Regions from separate parts of the Luteibacter sp. 621 genome, predicted to be linked through region 3. Evidence: predicted binding sites of a transcription regulator. Region 3 holds the regulator's gene; each other region holds the start of a gene.
What was found. The regulator sigma-54, encoded in region 3, starts transcription at its own class of promoters, with help from an activator protein. The targets are predictions, from matches to a motif close to TGGCACGNGCNTTGC.
Positions count from the first base shown of each region.

Region 1 (5,476 bases), on a different contig from region 3:
AGCGTGCCGCCCTCGGCCAGTTCGAAGCGGCCCTTGCGCGAGCTGATGGCACCGGTGAACGCACCCTTCTCGTGACCGAACAGTTCGCTCTCCAGCAGCTCGGCCGGGATGGCGCCACAGTTGATGGCGACGAACGGCTTGTCACGGCGCGGCGAGCAATCGTGGATAGTACGGGCGACCAGTTCCTTGCCGCTGCCGGATTCGCCCAGCACCAGTACGCTGGAATCGAACGGGGCCACCTGGCGGATAAGCGAGTTCACCCGCTGCATGGGGCCGGACTGGCCCACGAAGCGCAGGTTGGAAGCAATGGGCTGCATGCGTGACTGCAGGCTGCGCAGGGCCTCGGAGAGGCGCTCGTAGCGCAGCGGCATGTCGATCAGTTCGACATTCTGGTTGGTGTCATCGGCGATCAGCGAGGTGGCGATCGGCGAGTCGGCCGCCACCAGCATCGGCAGGTCACGCCCCTGGCGGCCCAGCGGCGCGAGGAAGCCTTCCAACTCCGCCTCGTCATCGACCGTACCCACGTAGGCCCCGCGCCACGCGTCACCGGCTTCAGCCGTGTGCATACGGCTGGCAAGGACAGGGCGGTAACCGAGGAAGGCCAGCGCGGAGCCGATGGCATCGGCGCGGGACGGGTCGGATTCGACGACGAGAAAGTTGGACGACTTCACCGGATATACCTCGCGTAGAGAAGAATCGAAGGCCCCTGGGCGGGTCCGTGCTGGAATCCCGTCGCCTTCGTTGCAAGGTATCAATCAAGGAGCGTGCCAACGTCGGAATTCCGACGGAAGATGGCTGAAAACCGTGTCAGGGAACGCACTCTGGCCGTGTAGGTAAAACCTTTTCGGCAACGTGTGAAAACGCGAAAGTGAGCGTCAGTGTCAATGCTGACGACACGCGTCACGAATGTGACGCAGGAAGACACGCGACGTTCTTACGTCACGTGACGTAAAAGGTCACCCTTGGGTCGCGTGAGCCCTGGCCTCGGCCACCTGGCGGCGATGCTGCCGAAAAACCAGCCTTTCTATCTCGTCACGGACCGGCTCGGAGAGCCCCTCGAAGGCCACGAAGCCCTTGCCGTCCAACGGCCCGGCCTGGCGGACGCCCGGCAGCTCGAGGGGAAGTGCCCTCACCACGTCGAAGTGGAGCTTCAGCAAGACCGGCTGCCCGACCGGCGGCAACCCTTCCCAGGGCAGGACGGCCCCAAGGCCGTTGAAGCGCAGGGAAATACGCGGCGGCAGGGCCGACTGGGGCAATAACAGGCGGTTGACGATCTCCATCAGGACGTTGAGCTTGGCATCCAGCCGGGCCACCTCCTGGCTGAGGGCGTTATCGTCCTCGCCGGTATCCACGCGGCGGTCCATCAGGGCAGCGACGGCCACCAGGACGTTGGCGTTTCGGTCGTTGATCGAAGCCAGTGCGGCCGCGGCTGGGGGCGCGGCAGGCTCACACGTGGCGTGAAAGCGCCCGTCCCAGGTCACCCGCTCGGAAAATCCCTTCCACGCTTCTTCGCTCATGGGCCCGCCCCCGTTTGGGAAGATCAGAACGAAGTATACGCAGCGACGGCGCGGCGGACGCGGCGGCCATTATCAAGAGCCAGGGCGGTCTCATCGCGGGCTGCGGAGACCAGGTCCTTGATGAGGTTATCCATCAGCATGATGGACTTGAGCGATTCGAGCGTTTCCGGCGCAGGACGCATGGCCCCGGCGTACAGCACCGGCTCGCGCTCTGCCGCCAGACCGGTGAGGTCGTCCCAACGGCCTTCGACAGCGGCAGCGTGCATGGCCTCTGTGAGGGCGAGCACCTGATCGATATCGCAGAACGCAGTGGCGGTCACGCTCCAGCTCCCGCCACCTGGCGAGCCTCTGCCGGAATGGCAACCCAGCTATCGCGGATCTGGCCAAGTAAACCAGCTACTTCTTCCAGCGCCTCGGTATCGGCATTGAGGTTTGCGTGCAAAAGCCTGCGATTCATGTAGTCGTACAGCGCCTCGAGGCGGCCGACCAACGGGCTTTGAACCTCATGGTTAAGGCTGTCCTGCAGGCCACCAATGATGTTAATGGCCTTGGAAATGGCTTCGCCACGCGATGCAATGTTGCCCGTGGCGATGCAGGCCACGGCGAGGCGGATACGCTCGAGAGCGCCATCCATGAGAAGGGTGATCAGACCGTGCGGATCGGCCTGCTCGAGGCCGCCGCCGGTACGAATCTGCTGGTAGGCGCCAGCGCCCTGGGAATAGCCAAGTGCCATATCTATCGTCCTGTCCGCCGTCAGCTCTTATTGGTGAGTGCGTCGAACTGCTGGGTGAGGTAGCTGCTGGTGCTCTGCAACTTGGTCATCAAGGTGTCCAGCGCGGTGTACTGCGTGGTCAGGCGGGCCGTGTACGCCGTCATCTGCGTGTCGTAATCGGTCTGCTGCTGGGTAAGGTCTTTTGCCTTATCGTTCAGGTTGTTCGTGCGCTGAGTCAGGATGCCCGACGACGACGTCCAGTTCGTGATCAGCGTATCGAGCTTGCCCGCGATGCCTGTGCTGCCACCGACCAGCGCCGCCGTTTCCTTGGGATTCGTCGCCATGACCTTCGTGAGCTTGGTCGAATCGAACGCGAGCGTGCCGTCTGTCTGGAACGAAACACCGAGGTCACTGAGGGACTTCGGGCCGGCCCCGGCCGCCGCGGACTGCGAGCCGAGCAGGCTGGTGATCTGGCTTTTGATCGACGTGACCGTGGCGTCGCCGATCAGGGCGCCGACCTCGTTATTCGTCGAGTCGTACTTGGTAAGCGACTGGTAGGTGGAGACGAACGAGTTGTACGCGGTGACCAGGTTCTGCACCGCTGTCGTCACGGCCGAGGTGTCATTCGCGATCGAGACCGTGCTTTCGCCCACCTTTGACAGGGTCAACGTGACCCCGTCAATCGCAGTAGCATCCGTATTCGAGGCACTGGTGACCTTAGTGCCGTCGACTGTGTATTCGGCATCCTGGGCCACCGTAGTGGGCGTGCCGGTAGCCGGGTCAAAGTTGAGCCCGGCCAGGCCGCCATCGCCACCACTGCTGGTGACCGTGAAGGCGTTTGCCTTACCGGTGGAGGAAGAGGTGAGGACCAGATGCGCGCCATCCGCGCCGGTAACGATACTGGCCGTAACGCCCGGGTTATCCGCCGACTTATTGATCTGATCGCGTATGTTCTGAAGGGTGTTGGCGCCCGACGCAACATCAATACTCATCGACTTGTCGCCGATGGCAATGTTCAGGGTGCCCGTGCCCACGGCGGCCGTGGAGCTTGAATAAGCCTGCGACGTGGTCTTCTGGGCGCTCGCCAGTTTCGAAACGACAATATCGTAGTTGTTGGGTGTGGCGTCAGAATCGGCCGTCACACCTAGAATCGTGGAGTCACCGACCGACGTTTTCTGCGTCGTAAACGCCGTAGACGTCGAAAGGCTCTTGATTGCCGCCTGCAAGCTCGTCAAGGACGAGGTGAAGTTGCCGATCGCGGAAATCTGCGTGGTATTGGCAGTAACGGCGTCAGAAAGCTGTTTGTCCTTATCGGCGCGCTTGGCGGCGACCAGGTTGGAAACGAGGCTGGCGACGTCGATGGAACTGGAGCCGAGGGTGATGCTGCTGGTGCTGCTGGCCATGAAGCTCTCCTTGAAGACGCCTCACTGCCCGGGCGCCAATTTGTCGACGGCTGGCGCCTGAAAAGCGCCAGCCGCGGACAACTAAGCAATTACCCTGCCAAACCCGGGATTGCCCCGGGGCCGGTAGTGCCCTTCCGGAATTACTGGAGGAGCTTGGTAACGATCTGCTGCGACTGGTTGGCCTGGGCGAGCACCGAGACACCGGCCTGCTGCAGAATCTGCGCCGAGGACATGTTCGCGGTTTCCTGGGCGAAGTCGGCGTCGGTAATGGCCGACTTCGACGAGGTCAGGTTCTGCGAGATGTTCGACAGGTTGGAGATGGTCGAATCGAAGCGGTTCTGCACCGCGCCGAGGTCCGAGCGCAGGTCGGAAACCGACTGCAGGGCGGCGTCGATGCGGGCAATCGTCTCGTTCGCACCGTCCACCGTCTTGACGCTGGAATCAGCAAGCGTTGCGGTCGAAGCGGCCGCCGTGCCAGCGGTCAGGCCAGCGGCGGTCAGGTCGGCCGTCGTGCCGCCGATGGTGACAGTCGAAGCGGAGGCGAACTTCACGGCGCCGTCAGAGCCCACGTAGGCATTGATGCCCTCGCCCGACTGGGCGTTGATGGCATCGGCCAGGTCCTGCGAGGACTTGTAGGTGCCCGAGAGGCTGAACGAAGCATTGTCGCCCACTTTCAGGGTGACATCGCCGATGGTGACCGGAGCAACATCACCCTTCGTGACGCCCGCAACGACCGTGGCGGCGGCGCCATCGTCAGCGTCGGCAACGGTCAGGTTACCGGCGGTGCCAGCCGTGTTGGCCGTCAAGGTCAGGTTACCGCCGACGACAGTGGCGGTCGCACCGATCCCAGCGGTGCTCAGCGCCGAGTTCACGGCGGTGAGGTAATCTGCCTGATTGCGGCCAGCCGCGGCAGCGACGTTGATGTCCTTGCCATTCACGTTCAGCTTCAGCGCGGCAGCCGGATCAGCCGTGGCGGCGAGCGTGACCGACGAGGTCGTCGTGGCCGTGGCCGGATCGAAACCGCCGATCGAACCTTCGTTCAGGCCGCCAAGCTGGCTAGCCTTCATGCCCTGGTTCAGGCCGACGTTGATGACTTCACCGACGTTGGCGCCGACCTGGAAGCTCAGGCTCTTGGCCGAACCGTCCAGCACCTTCATGCCGTTGAAGTTGGTCTGCGTGGCGATACGGGTGACTTCCGACAGACGCTGCTGCACTTCGGCGTCCAGCGCGGCGCGGTCAGAGGCCGAGTTCGAGGCGTTGGTCGACTGAACGGCCAGCTCGCGGATGCGCTGCAGGTTGTTCGTGACTTCGTCCAGCGCCGATTCGGTCGTCTGGGCGAGCGAGATGCCGTCGTTGGCATTGCGCTGCGCCTGGGTCAGGCCGTTGATCTGGGTGGTCATGCGGGTGGAGATCGCCATGCCCGCGGCGTCGTCCTTGGCGCTGTTGATGCGGTTACCCGACGACAGGCGCTCGATAGCCGAAGACAGCTTGTTCTGCGAGGTCGTCAGGTTGCGCTGGGCATTCAGCGACATGATGTTGGTGTTGATGGTCAGAGACATCGTTTTGATCCTTTGGTAGCGGAACCGAATTGCCGGAGTAGGTGCGGCGTATTCCGGCGGGGTTCCGATAGGGAAGCCTTCCGCCTCAGAGAGGTTTACGGCACGCCGGGAGGAAACTTGAGAACTTTTTCTACCTGTCAACAGTTATTTTTTGACGGGGCGGTGAAAGGAGCTCTGCCCAGCCACTGTCGAGGGAGGTATCGGCACTTTCGTGCCGGGGTTTAGGGCCATTTTTCGCTTCCTTGTGTGGAAATCCGGCCAGAGGCTCCTGGCCGGCAACCGTGC
Region 1 is NZ_JBNDKI010000024.1:227-5,702, reverse strand. Features, by position in the region: gene ABIE56_RS19790 (sigma-54 dependent transcriptional regulator) at 1-671, opposite strand, end outside; gene ABIE56_RS19785 (PilZ domain-containing protein) at 957-1,517, opposite strand; gene ABIE56_RS19780 (flagellar protein FliT) at 1,541-1,837, opposite strand; gene fliS (flagellar export chaperone FliS) at 1,834-2,250, opposite strand; gene fliD (flagellar filament capping protein FliD) at 2,271-3,632, opposite strand; gene ABIE56_RS19765 (flagellin) at 3,773-5,191, opposite strand.
Region 1: the regulator sigma-54 is predicted to act here: its motif matches at 3,718-3,732, upstream of fliD (flagellar filament capping protein FliD).

Region 2 (5,476 bases), on a different contig from region 3:
GCCGGCCGGCTCGCGCCACCTTAAAATCCACTTGAACCCGGCCGATGCCGCGCTGGTTCGCGAGCACCGCGCCTCGGTGGACCACGAGGGCAGCATCGTCGACGATGTGGCGCTTGAGCGCGGCGACGTTCGCCTGGAAAGCGAGCATTCGCGGCTCGATGCCCGCGTACGTACGCGCCTGGCCGCCGTCATCGATAGCGTCCTTATCGCCCCGCCGGTGGATGAAAGTGAGATCGACGGGGCTGGCGAGGCCGCCACGCCGTGAACGCCGATAACCATAAAGCGAACCGCACCGCGCACTGGCGCGACGCGCTTGCGGTACAGCGCGCCAACGTGGAGCGAGTGCGCCCGCTGCAAGCCGAGGGGAAGCTGCGCCGCGTGGTGGGGCTTACGCTCGAAGCGGTCGGTTGCGAGGCGCCGGTTGGTTCGCGCTGCATGGTGTCGGGTGCGGATGGCAAGCAGCTGGAAACCGAAGTGGTCGGCTTCTCCGATGGCCGCCTGTTACTCATGCCGACAGGCGAAATGCACGGCGTGCTGCCCAATGCACGGGTCACCCCGGTCGCGTCGGTCTCCGGTATTCCCGTGGGTGATTCGCTGCTGGGTCGCGTTATCGGGCCCGATGGCGTGCCGCTGGATGGCCTGGGTCCGCTCCTGGCACGCGACCGTGCGCCGTTGCGCCGCGATCCGATCAACCCGATGCTTCGGCAGCCCATCGATACGCCGTTGGATACCGGTGTTCGCGCGATCAATTCATTGCTCACAGTAGGTCGTGGCCAGCGTATCGGCCTGTTCGCGGGCTCCGGCGTGGGTAAATCCACCCTGATGGGCATGATGACGCGCTTCACCAACGCCGATGTGGTGGTGGTGGGGCTGATCGGCGAGCGTGGCCGCGAAGTCAAGGAATTCGTTGACCACACGCTGGGCGAAGAAGGGCGCCGTCGCGCCGTGGTGATTGCCGCCCCTGCCGATGCGCCGCCTCTCTCGCGCTTGCGTGGTGCGCAGGTGGCCACTGCCGTCGCCGAGCATTTCCGCGACCAGGGCCTGAAGGTCCTGTTACTGATGGATTCGCTGACCCGCTACGCCCAGGCGCAGCGCGAGATTGCGCTCGCGATCGGTGAGCCGCCGGCGACCAAGGGTTACCCACCGTCGGTGTTCGCCATGCTGCCGGCGCTGGTGGAACGTGCGGGCAACGATGCCGAGGGGCGCGGTTCCATCACGGCGTTCTACACGGTCCTTACCGAGGGTGATGATTACCGTCACGATCCCATCGCCGATTCCGCTCGTGCCATCCTCGATGGCCACATCGTCCTGTCGCGCGACCTGGCCGAGGCAGGGCATTACCCGGCCATCGATATCGAAGCCTCGATCAGCCGTGTCATGCATTCGGTGGTGAGCAAGGATCACATGCGTGCGGCACAGCGCTTCCGCCAGGTGTACTCCGCGTACCGCCAGCAGCGTGACCTGATTGCCGTAGGCGCCTACAAGCAGGGCAGCGATCCCCGTACCGACGAGGCCATCGCGCTTTATCCCAAGCTATCGGCCTTCCTCCAGCAGGAAACCGATGTTCCCGTATTCCTCGACGAGGCCGAAGCCGGGCTCGTCGACGCCGCCAGGGCCGGCTGATGCCCTCACGCGCCGATCGCCTCCAGCCGGTCGTGGATCTTGCCGCCGAAAAGGCGGAGGAGGCCACGCGGGCGCTTGCGGTGCAACAACGCGCCGTCGCCGATGCGGAACAACAGCTGGTTGAACTTCGCCGCTACCGCAACGAATACGCGGAGATGCCCTCGGGCATCGGTGTGGCGGAGCTCCTGAATCGCCAGCAGTTCCTGCAGAAGATTGATATGGCCATCGTGCAGCAGTTGGGTGAGGTGCAGCGCCGCGAGCGCGCCCTCGAGCGCGCGCGTGGCGATTGGGCCGAAGCGCGCGGCCGTGCGAAGGCGCTGGATTCGGTCACCGCCAAGTATCGCGAGCAGGAACGCAAAACCCAGGACCGTCGCGAGCAGGAACAAGCCGACGAACGGTCCCAATACCGCCGAACCCCAAGGCGCGAGGCATGACGTGCGCAACGCCACGCCTCCCGTCGATCGACCCTATCGAGCCAAACGCATGAACAACGCCTCGCTTCTCCTCAACGCGGCCCGCCCGCCGGCTACCACGCACGCCTCGTCGCCCACGCCAGCGTCGAGCCAGGCGGCGTCCACCGGCGATACGTCGAGCGCGCGGTCGGGGTTCGACCATGCCCTGGATGCGGCACGGGCCGATGCGCACAAGCAGGCGGATGCCCATAAGCCCACCGATGCGCACAAGCCCGCCGAGTCCCGGCGCGATTCGGATACGAAGACAACGACCAAAGCGCCTGCGGACAAATCGACAAGCAAGGCTTCCGACGCGAAGAAAGACGACACCACGGCCGACAAGGACGACGACGCCGACAAGAAGGACGACACCAAGGCCGATGGCGATACGTCGCTGGCGTCTTCGATGCTAGCGCTCATTGGCGTGCCCGCGCAGGTGACCCAGGTAGCGGCGGCAGCGCTTGGCGCCGCCAAGGGCGTCGCCACGGGTAACCCCGCCGAGGCTCTTGCCGCGCTTACGGGGGGCAAGGGTGATCCCGCCGATGCGGCTGCTGCAGCGAAGGACGGTGGCCTCAACGCGTTGCCCGCTACCACCGCCGCAGCAGCGGGTGATGCGGCGGCGCTCACGGCCTCGCCGTTTGCCACGTTGCTGGCCTCCGAGGGTGCCGCCGCGCACGCAGGCAAGGATGACGCCAAGGGTGTGGACCTGACGACCATGAGCCCCATACCGCTTGCGCATTCGGCGCCCGCGGGCCAGGCGAGTGGTCCGGTGCAGTTGCAGGCCACCCAGGCGGCGACGTCCCCGCAGTTCACTCAGGAACTGGGCGAGCAGATCGCCTGGATGAGCTCCGCGGCCGGCGGCGTGAAGGAAGCCCGCATCAAGCTGCACCCGGAAGAGTTGGGTAGCATGGATGTGCGTGTGAACGTCGATGGCGGCAAAGTGAACGTCGCGATCATGGCGCAGCATCCGGCCGCAGTTCACGCCGTGCAGCAGACGCTCTCGAACCTGGATGCCATGCTGGCGCACCATGGCCTTTCGCTCGGCAACGCCGAGGTGAACCAGGGTGGCGCCCAGCAGAACAACAGTGGCAACCAGGGCCAGGGGCAGGGCGGTAACGCAGGCCAGTCCGATGGCAACGCCGATACGCTGGTCACCGCGTCCACGTCACGCGTGTCGCGCGGGTTGGTCGACGAGGTGGCATGAGTGATTGTCGTGACGTAATGACGTCACGCGTCAATTTTCCGCCAAGCGGGTCGCATGCTGTCCCTGGCCGAAAACCGCTCGAAATGTGGTGTTCGTGAGGCCTGCACCTACTGGGCGTCATGGCACGCCGCTTGCAACAATACCTGCGGGGCCTTCTGGGCCAGCCACACATCGCATCCGCATCAATGAGGTTTCACCCGCATGGCCACGGCAAAGAAAGAAGGCGAAGAAGGTAAGAAGAAGGGCAAGGGCAAGCTGCTGGTGATTGCCGCGCTCGTCGTGCTCGCCGCCGGTGGCGGTGGGGCCTTCTTCATGCTGAAGGGCGGCCACCCGAAGAGCGCGGAACAGGCCGCCGCGGATGCCGCCAAGACCAAGCCTGCCGTTTACCTGCAGCTGGATCCCGCCTTCGTGGTCAACTTTCAGGACGAGGCCGCGCTGCGCTTCCTGCAGGTGGGCGTCAACGTGATGTCCCACGACCCCGAAGCGATCGCTGCCGCGAAAGAAGCCGATCCGGAGATTCGCAACGCCCTGCTCATGCTGTTCTCGGCGCAGGATGTGAAATCGCTCTCCGATGTGAAGGGCAAGCAGAAGCTGCAGGCCGCCGCGCTGGCGGAAGTGCAGCGCGTGCTGAAGGAAAAGATCGGCCGCCCAGGCGTCGATGCCCTGTATTTCACCAGCTTCATCATGCAGTGACGGGAGCCGTCCAGCCATGAGCGATATCCTCACCCAGGAAGAAATCGATGCCCTGCTGGCGGGCGTGGAGGGCGGCGCCGTTGAAACGGAGCTCGAGCCGCCACCGCCGCCGGGCTCGATACTCGACTACGACTTCACCCAGCAGGACCGCATCGTCCGCGGCCGCCTGCCGACCCTGGAAATGGTCAACGACCGTTTCGCCCGCTATTTCCGCGCCAACCTGTTCAACGTGCTGCGCAAGTCGTGCGAAGTTTCGGTGCTGGGCGTGAAGATGACCAAGTTCAACGAGTACGTCCATTCGCTGGCCGTGCCGAGCAACCTGAACCTGGTGCGCATCAAGCCCCTGCGTGGTACCGCACTCATGGTCTTCGAGCCGCGCCTGGTCTTCACGGTGATCGATAACTTCTTCGGTGGCGATGGCCGCTTCCACGCCCGTATTGAGGGCCGTGACTTCACGCCCACCGAAAACCGCGTCATCCAGATCGTGCTGGCAGAGGCGTTTGGCGCCATGGCCGAGGCCTGGGCGCCCGTGCTCAAGATGCAGTTCGAGTTCCTGAATTCCGAGATCAATCCGCAGTTCGCCAACATCGTCAGCCCCACGGAAACCGTGGTGGTCTCGCGCTTCCACGTGGAGCTGGATGGTGGCGGCGGTGAAATTCACCTCACCCTGCCGTATTCGATGGTGGAGCCCATTCGTGAGCTGCTCGATGCGGGCGTCCAGAGCGACCGCGCCGAACGCGACGAGCGCTGGATCCAGAACCTGCACGAGGAAATCCTCGATGCCGAGGTGGAGGTCACCTCCATGCTGGCCGAGGCTCGCCTGACCATTGGCGATTTCCTGCACCTGCGCAAGGGCGACATCATCCCCATCAGCATGCCGGACCTGGCGACGGTGTTTGCCGAAGACGTGCCGATCTTCCGCGGCCGCATGGCCAACGCGGCCGGCAACAAGGCGGTGCAGTTCGAGTCGCACATGCGCCGCCCGTCGATCAAGCCATCGGTCGCGGTGCCCGCGGCCGCCGAGCCGGCGTGACCGGTGGGTTTTTACGACGTCAACTGACCGTCACGGTGACTAACTGCCGTCGAGCGTCAGGTTTCCGCCGTGACCTGCATTCGGCCGAATATGTACCTCCGATAAGCCGCTGAAATAGCAAGATAATCCGTCGTTCCGCCACGTGCCAAAAGCATGGCACGCCGTTTGCTTCCATGGGTAAGTCATCCCAGCAACGCACCGGATACTCGGACATGAACGAACCCACCATCCTCGAACCCGTCGACGGCGCCGCCGATCTCACCAAGAACATGGGCCTGGGCAGCGACGTCAACCTCGATGTCATCCTCGATGTGCCGGTCACCATGGCCATGGAAGTAGGCCGCACCAAGATCAGCATCCGTAACCTGCTCCAGCTCAACCAGGGCTCTGTGGTCGAACTCGACCGCGCCGCTGGTGAGCCGCTCGATGTCTTCGTGAACGGCACGCTCGTCGCCCACGGCGAGGTGGTGG
Region 2 is NZ_JBNDKI010000024.1:10,008-15,483, forward strand. Features, by position in the region: gene ABIE56_RS19810 (FliH/SctL family protein) at 1-265, shown strand, start outside; gene fliI (flagellar protein export ATPase FliI) at 262-1,623, shown strand; gene fliJ (flagellar export protein FliJ) at 1,623-2,057, shown strand; gene ABIE56_RS19825 (flagellar hook-length control protein FliK) at 2,107-3,279, shown strand; gene ABIE56_RS19830 (flagellar basal body-associated FliL family protein) at 3,481-3,972, shown strand; gene fliM (flagellar motor switch protein FliM) at 3,989-5,005, shown strand; gene fliN (flagellar motor switch protein FliN) at 5,275-5,476, shown strand, end outside.
Region 2: the regulator sigma-54 is predicted to act here: its motif matches at 3,400-3,414, upstream of ABIE56_RS19830 (flagellar basal body-associated FliL family protein).

Region 3 (5,476 bases):
AGCGCTGGAGAGCTCGGACAAGACGTGCGGCATGCGCTCCAGGTCGGAGCGGCGGTTGCGCACATCCACGCCCACCGCGATGCGCCGGCGCGGGCCGTGCTCACCCTGGCTCACCGCGGCGACCAGCTGCGGGATGAGCTCCGCCGGCATGTTATCGACGCAGTAGAACTCCAGGTCCTCGAGCGCGCGCAGGGCCACGGTCTTGCCGCCACCGGACATGCCGGTGAGCACGACCAGGTGGATGGCATCGGGTTCGATGATGGGGCTGATAAGAAGGTCGTCGTTCACCGGGTCACCATGGGGAGAACCGGCGCATCTGGTGCGCCTGGCGGTCGATGAAAGTCTGCGCAGGGTCGATACCCTTGCTCTTCAGTACATGGTTGCGCACCGCCGCTTCCACAAGGACCGCCAGGTTGCGGCCCGGGGCGACGGGGATGGTGATCTTGGGCACATCCACGTCCAGCACGTTACGTCGGCTGACATCGCCGGTCAGGCGGGTCATGGCATCCGTTTCCTCGCCATCCTTGAGCGGCTTCAGGTGGATGACCAGGCGCAGGTACTTCGACGGTTTGACCGCCGTGTGGCCGAACATCTCGCGGATGTTGAGCACGCCCAGGCCGCGTACCTCGAGCAGATCCTGCAGGAGCTCGGGGCAGGCGCCGTCGATCACATCCGGGGCGATCAGGGTGAACTCGGTGGCGTCATCGGCCACCAGGCGGTGGCCGCGGCTGATCAGTTCCAGGGCCAGCTCGCTTTTGCCGGAGCCGGGATCGCCGGTGATCAGCACGCCGATGGAGAACACCTCGAGGAACACGCCGTGCAGGGTTACCCGCGGCGCAAGCGTACGCGCCAGGTGGTACTGCAGGTAGGTGAGCAGCTCGTGGCCGCGCTTGGTGCTCTGCCACAGCGGGGTATCGGTTTCCTCGGCCACCTCACGAAGGTCGGGCGGGATGGCCTGGTCCTTGGTGACGATGAGCGCGGCCGGCTGGTAGGCGGCGATCTTGTGGATGGCCTCCCAGCGCTGGCGCGAATCCAGGCCGTCGAGGAAATTGAGCTCCTCGGTGCCGATGATCTGGATCTTGTTGGGGTAGATGACGTTGAGGTAGCCCACCAGCGACGGGCGGCGGCTCTGCTTGGCGTTGGGCTCCAGGACACGGGCTTCGCCACGCATGCCTGCGATCCAGCGCAGGGCCATCCGTTCATGGACACCGTCGAAGAGTTGTCGGGCAGTGAGCCGATCCACGCGGGGGTTCCTGTCAAGAAAAAAGCCGGCACACGGATGTGCCGGCTTGCTTATATTGTGCCACAGGCCCGATGGGGGGCTTTAGCTGCTGGCAGTGCGGGCCTCGCGGACCTCGCTGTTGTGGTGGTCCTTGATCTTTTCCTTATGCTTACGCAGCTGGTCGGCCAGTTTGGTAATCATCTCGTCGATCGCGGCATACATGCGGTCGTTGATCGTGCCGTCCTGCAAGCGGGCAAGGCCTTCGGCATGGAGCCGGGTGCCCGAACAGTGCAGGGTGCCGCCCGCTTTGTGCTCGGCCTTGTCCACCGATAGCACGACATCCAGGGCCATTATGTTGTCGAAAAGGCGTTCGAAGCGGCCGATTTGCTGTTCCACGCGTTCGCGCAGGGCAGGGGTGACCTGGATGTGCTGGCCGCTGATCTGGATTTGCATGACGCCTCCTTCTTGCTGAGGGTGCCGCCGTTCGGTGGCGGCGAGATGGGAATGGCCGGTTGCCACTCCTGAACCGTTGTACGTGGGACCGTGATCCTCCACCGGGGTTCCGCACTGTTTCAGCTGGCGCGGACGCGCTCGCTGGAGCTGGGAATGCGCATGGCTTCCCGGTACTTGGCTACCGTACGTCGGGCTACCTGAATACCGCGTCGATGGAGTTCCTCCGCGAGGGCCTGGTCGGACAGCGGGCGACGCGGGTCTTCCGCCGTGATCAGTTTGCGCAACATGGCCTGGATGGCCGTCGCGGACGCGCTGCCGCCGTCTTCCGTGGCCACGCCGCTCGAGAAAAAGTGCTTCAGCTCGAAGGTACCGCGCGGCGTGTGCATGTACTTGCGCGTGGTAACCCTGGAAATAGTCGATTCATGCATACCCACCTCCTCGGCCACTTCGCGCAGGACCAGGGGGTGCATGGCCTCGGGGCCGTAATCGAGGAAGGCGCTCTGCCGGCGGACGATCACCTCGGCGACCTTGGTCAGGGTCTCCGCGCGGGATTGCAGGCTCTTCAGGAGCCAGCGGGCCTCCTGCAGCTGGCCCTTCATCCAGGTGGCGTCATCGCCGCGCGCGCGGGCAATGAGGTTGCAGTAGTGCTGGTTCAGGCCCAGCCGGGGCTGGGCATCCGGGTTCAGGCTCACCTTCCAGCGGCCGCTCTCACGGCGGGCGTAGACATCGGGGGCCACGTATTCCACCGGGGTGGCATCCAGGGCCGCGCCGGGGCGGGGATCCAGGCTGCGGATGAGCGATGCGGCCACGGCCACGTCGGTCTCGGCCGCCTTCAGCCGCCGGGCGATCTTGCTGGTGTCATTGCGGGCCAGCAGTTCGATTTCATCCGTAACAATGCGGATGGCCAGCCCGCGTTGCGGGGTGTCCTCCGCGAACTGGCTCAACTGGCACAGCAGGCAATCGCGCAGGTCCAGACTGGCGATGCCGGTGGGATCAAACCGCTGGATGCGCTTGCGAACCGCCTCGATCTCGTCGAGATCGGCCTGGAACTCCCGCAGGGCGGCCTGCACCGCCTCGAGGCCGTCGCGCAGGTAACCATCTTCATCGAGCACATGGATGATGGCCGTGGCGATGGCATGGTCGCGCGGCGTGAACTGGGAGAGGTTGAGCTGCCACTCAAGGTGCTGCTGCAGGCTTTCCGGTGCGGCGTTCTGCGGCTCGAAGCCGTCTTCGTCGCCGCCACCGTTGCGCGAGGGGCCACCGGCGTAGTCGCCGGCCTCACCGTGGAAGCGGTCATCGTCCCACTCGGGAGCCAGGTCCTCGGAGGGCGAGGCGGTGGATTCCTCTTCGCGCGTGGCCTTGGTGGGCTGCTCGTCGCGTGCGCGGAACTCCATGGCCTCGTCGAAGCTGGTGCTTTCCTCGGCCGTATCTGGCTCGGATTCGGCATCTTCGGCGAACTCGAGCAGCGGATTGCTTTCCGCTATCTGGCGGAGCTCGGCCTCGAGCTCCAGCTGCGACAACTGCAGCAGGCGGATGGCCTGCTGGAGCTGGGGCGTCAGCGTGAGCTGCTGATGCAGGCGAAACTGAAGTCCGGGTTTCATTACCTTCGCAAGATCGGGTTACCGGGCCATCCTAACCCCACGCGGGCCCCGTAAACCAGCGGGCCGGATGCCTAGGCCGGCTGGCCGATTTCGTATAGGACCTTAGATCCGGAATTCACGGCCCAGGTACACCTCGCGAACCTTTTCATCAGCAAGGATGTGCTGCGGGGTACCGCGCGAGAGCACTTCGCCATCGTTGAGGATGTAGGCGCGGTCGCAGATACCCAGCGTCTCGCGCACGTTGTGGTCGGTGATGAGCACGCCGATGCCACGCTCCTTCAGGTGCCGCACGATGCGCTGGATCTCGCCAACCGAGATGGGATCGACGCCGGCGAACGGCTCATCGAGCAGCATGTAGCGGGGGCGGGCGGCGAGGGCGCGTGCGATCTCGACGCGGCGGCGTTCGCCACCGGAAAGGCTGATGCCCTTCTGCTCGGCGATGTGCGAGATCTTGAGTTCATCCAGCAGGCTTTCGAGTTCGTCCTCGCGCTGCTTCTGCGTCATGTTCTCGCGCAGTTCGAGCACGGCAAGGATGTTGTCGGAGACGCTGAGGCGGCGGAACACCGAGGCTTCCTGCGGCAGGTAGCCGATGCCGAGCTTGGCGCGCGCATGCATGGGTAGGCCGGTGATGTCCTGCTGGTCGAGCTTGATCTGGCCGCCATCGGCGGGGATCAGGCCTACCACCATGTAGAAGCAGGTGGTTTTGCCGGCACCGTTCGGGCCGAGCAGGCCAACCACCTCACCTTCGCGGATGGAGAACGCGAAATCACGCACTACCTGGCGGGCGCGGAACCGCTTCTGCAGGCCTTGGGCTGAAAGCATCGTGTCAGGGCTTCTTCGGGGTGGGGGCCGGCTGGGCCGGCGTCGCCGGAGCCGCCGGCTTGCCCGCGGGAGCGGCGCCTGGCTGGTTCTTCGGCTGGAAGGTCATGTGCACGGTGGCGTCGCCATTGCTCTCGCCGGTCATCGTGCTGTCGTTGGTGTTGTAGGTGAGCTTGTCGCCATCGGCCGTGCCCTTGGTGGGCTGGTCGATGTGGGCATTGCCGGTGAGGATCGCGATGCTCGTATCGTTGTGGTAATCGATGTTCTTGGCGTGGCCGTGCATCCAGTTGCCGTCATCGTCCTGCTGCTGCATGGTCGCCGGGCCGCCATCGATGACCGCGCGGGTGACCTGCTGCTGGTCATCGAAGTAGATCGTGGCCTTGCTGCCCGTGATCTTCAGCGTGCCCTGGGTGATGACGACATTGGTGGTGTAGATCGCAATGCCCTGCGGCTGCTGCCTGCCATCGAAGCTCTTGGACGTGACATCGACGACCTGGTTGCGATCGTCCTGTTTCGCCATGGCTGGGGTGGCGGCGGCAAGGAGCGCCACGCCGCAGGCCGCGATCAGTGCCTTAGCGCTTGCGGGGCAGATACTGGGTGTGGACTGCATCGAGGAGCTCCAGGTGCTTGGTGTCGAGATTGGCACGCATGCCGATGCCGTTCATTGTAGAGGTTCCCTGAACGATCCGGGCTGCCTCGGCGGTTTCCAGGCGGTTCTCCTTGGGCCAGGCGGTGACCTCGGAGGTATCGATGCTGGCCGGCGGGTTGGTATCGAACGCGATGCGGTCCATGTGCACCATGCCCTGCAGCTTCAGCATCGTGCCGTCCTTGTTTACCCAGCCGTACTCGGAGTGCCCGGTCCACGGCGGGACATCGGTCTCCTTCGTGGAGGGCAACACGAAATTCGGGGCATTGATGTACAGCGATTCATCGCCCTCGCGCCGCTCCAGGTGCGGTGCGATGAGCTTGAACGCGGGCTTGCCCTGCTCGTTGTACGAATCGAGGTCGAACGTGGTGAGCACGTAGCCGGAGCGGGGCGGACCGATGAAGTCCTCGACCTTCTTTTCTGGGGCGACCCAGTAGTAGAGCAGGGTGCTCGCGCCCAGGGCGACTGCCAGGATGCCGATCACGCCGGCGGTACTGCGGTCCTTGAACAGGTTGAAGACGCTCACAGCCAGCGGTCCCGCTCGGCTTCGGCCTTGCCCTGCGCGGCCAGGATCAGGTCAGCCACTTCGCGGGCGGCACCGTAGCCGCCGGTAAGGCGGGTGCGCCAATGGGCGCGCTCGGCCACCCAGGGGTGGGCGTTGGCCACGGCCACGGCCAGGCCACTGATACCCATGGCGGGGAGATCGGGCAGGTCATCGCCGACGAAGGCGGCCTG
Region 3 is NZ_JBNDKI010000010.1:153,027-158,502, reverse strand. Features, by position in the region: gene rapZ (RNase adapter RapZ) at 1-288, opposite strand, end outside; gene hprK (HPr(Ser) kinase/phosphatase) at 293-1,243, opposite strand; gene hpf (ribosome hibernation-promoting factor, HPF/YfiA family) at 1,325-1,675, opposite strand; gene ABIE56_RS12900 (RNA polymerase factor sigma-54) at 1,795-3,276, opposite strand; gene lptB (LPS export ABC transporter ATP-binding protein) at 3,379-4,098, opposite strand; gene lptA (lipopolysaccharide transport periplasmic protein LptA) at 4,103-4,705, opposite strand; gene lptC (LPS export ABC transporter periplasmic protein LptC) at 4,668-5,267, opposite strand; gene ABIE56_RS12880 (KdsC family phosphatase) at 5,264-5,476, opposite strand, start outside.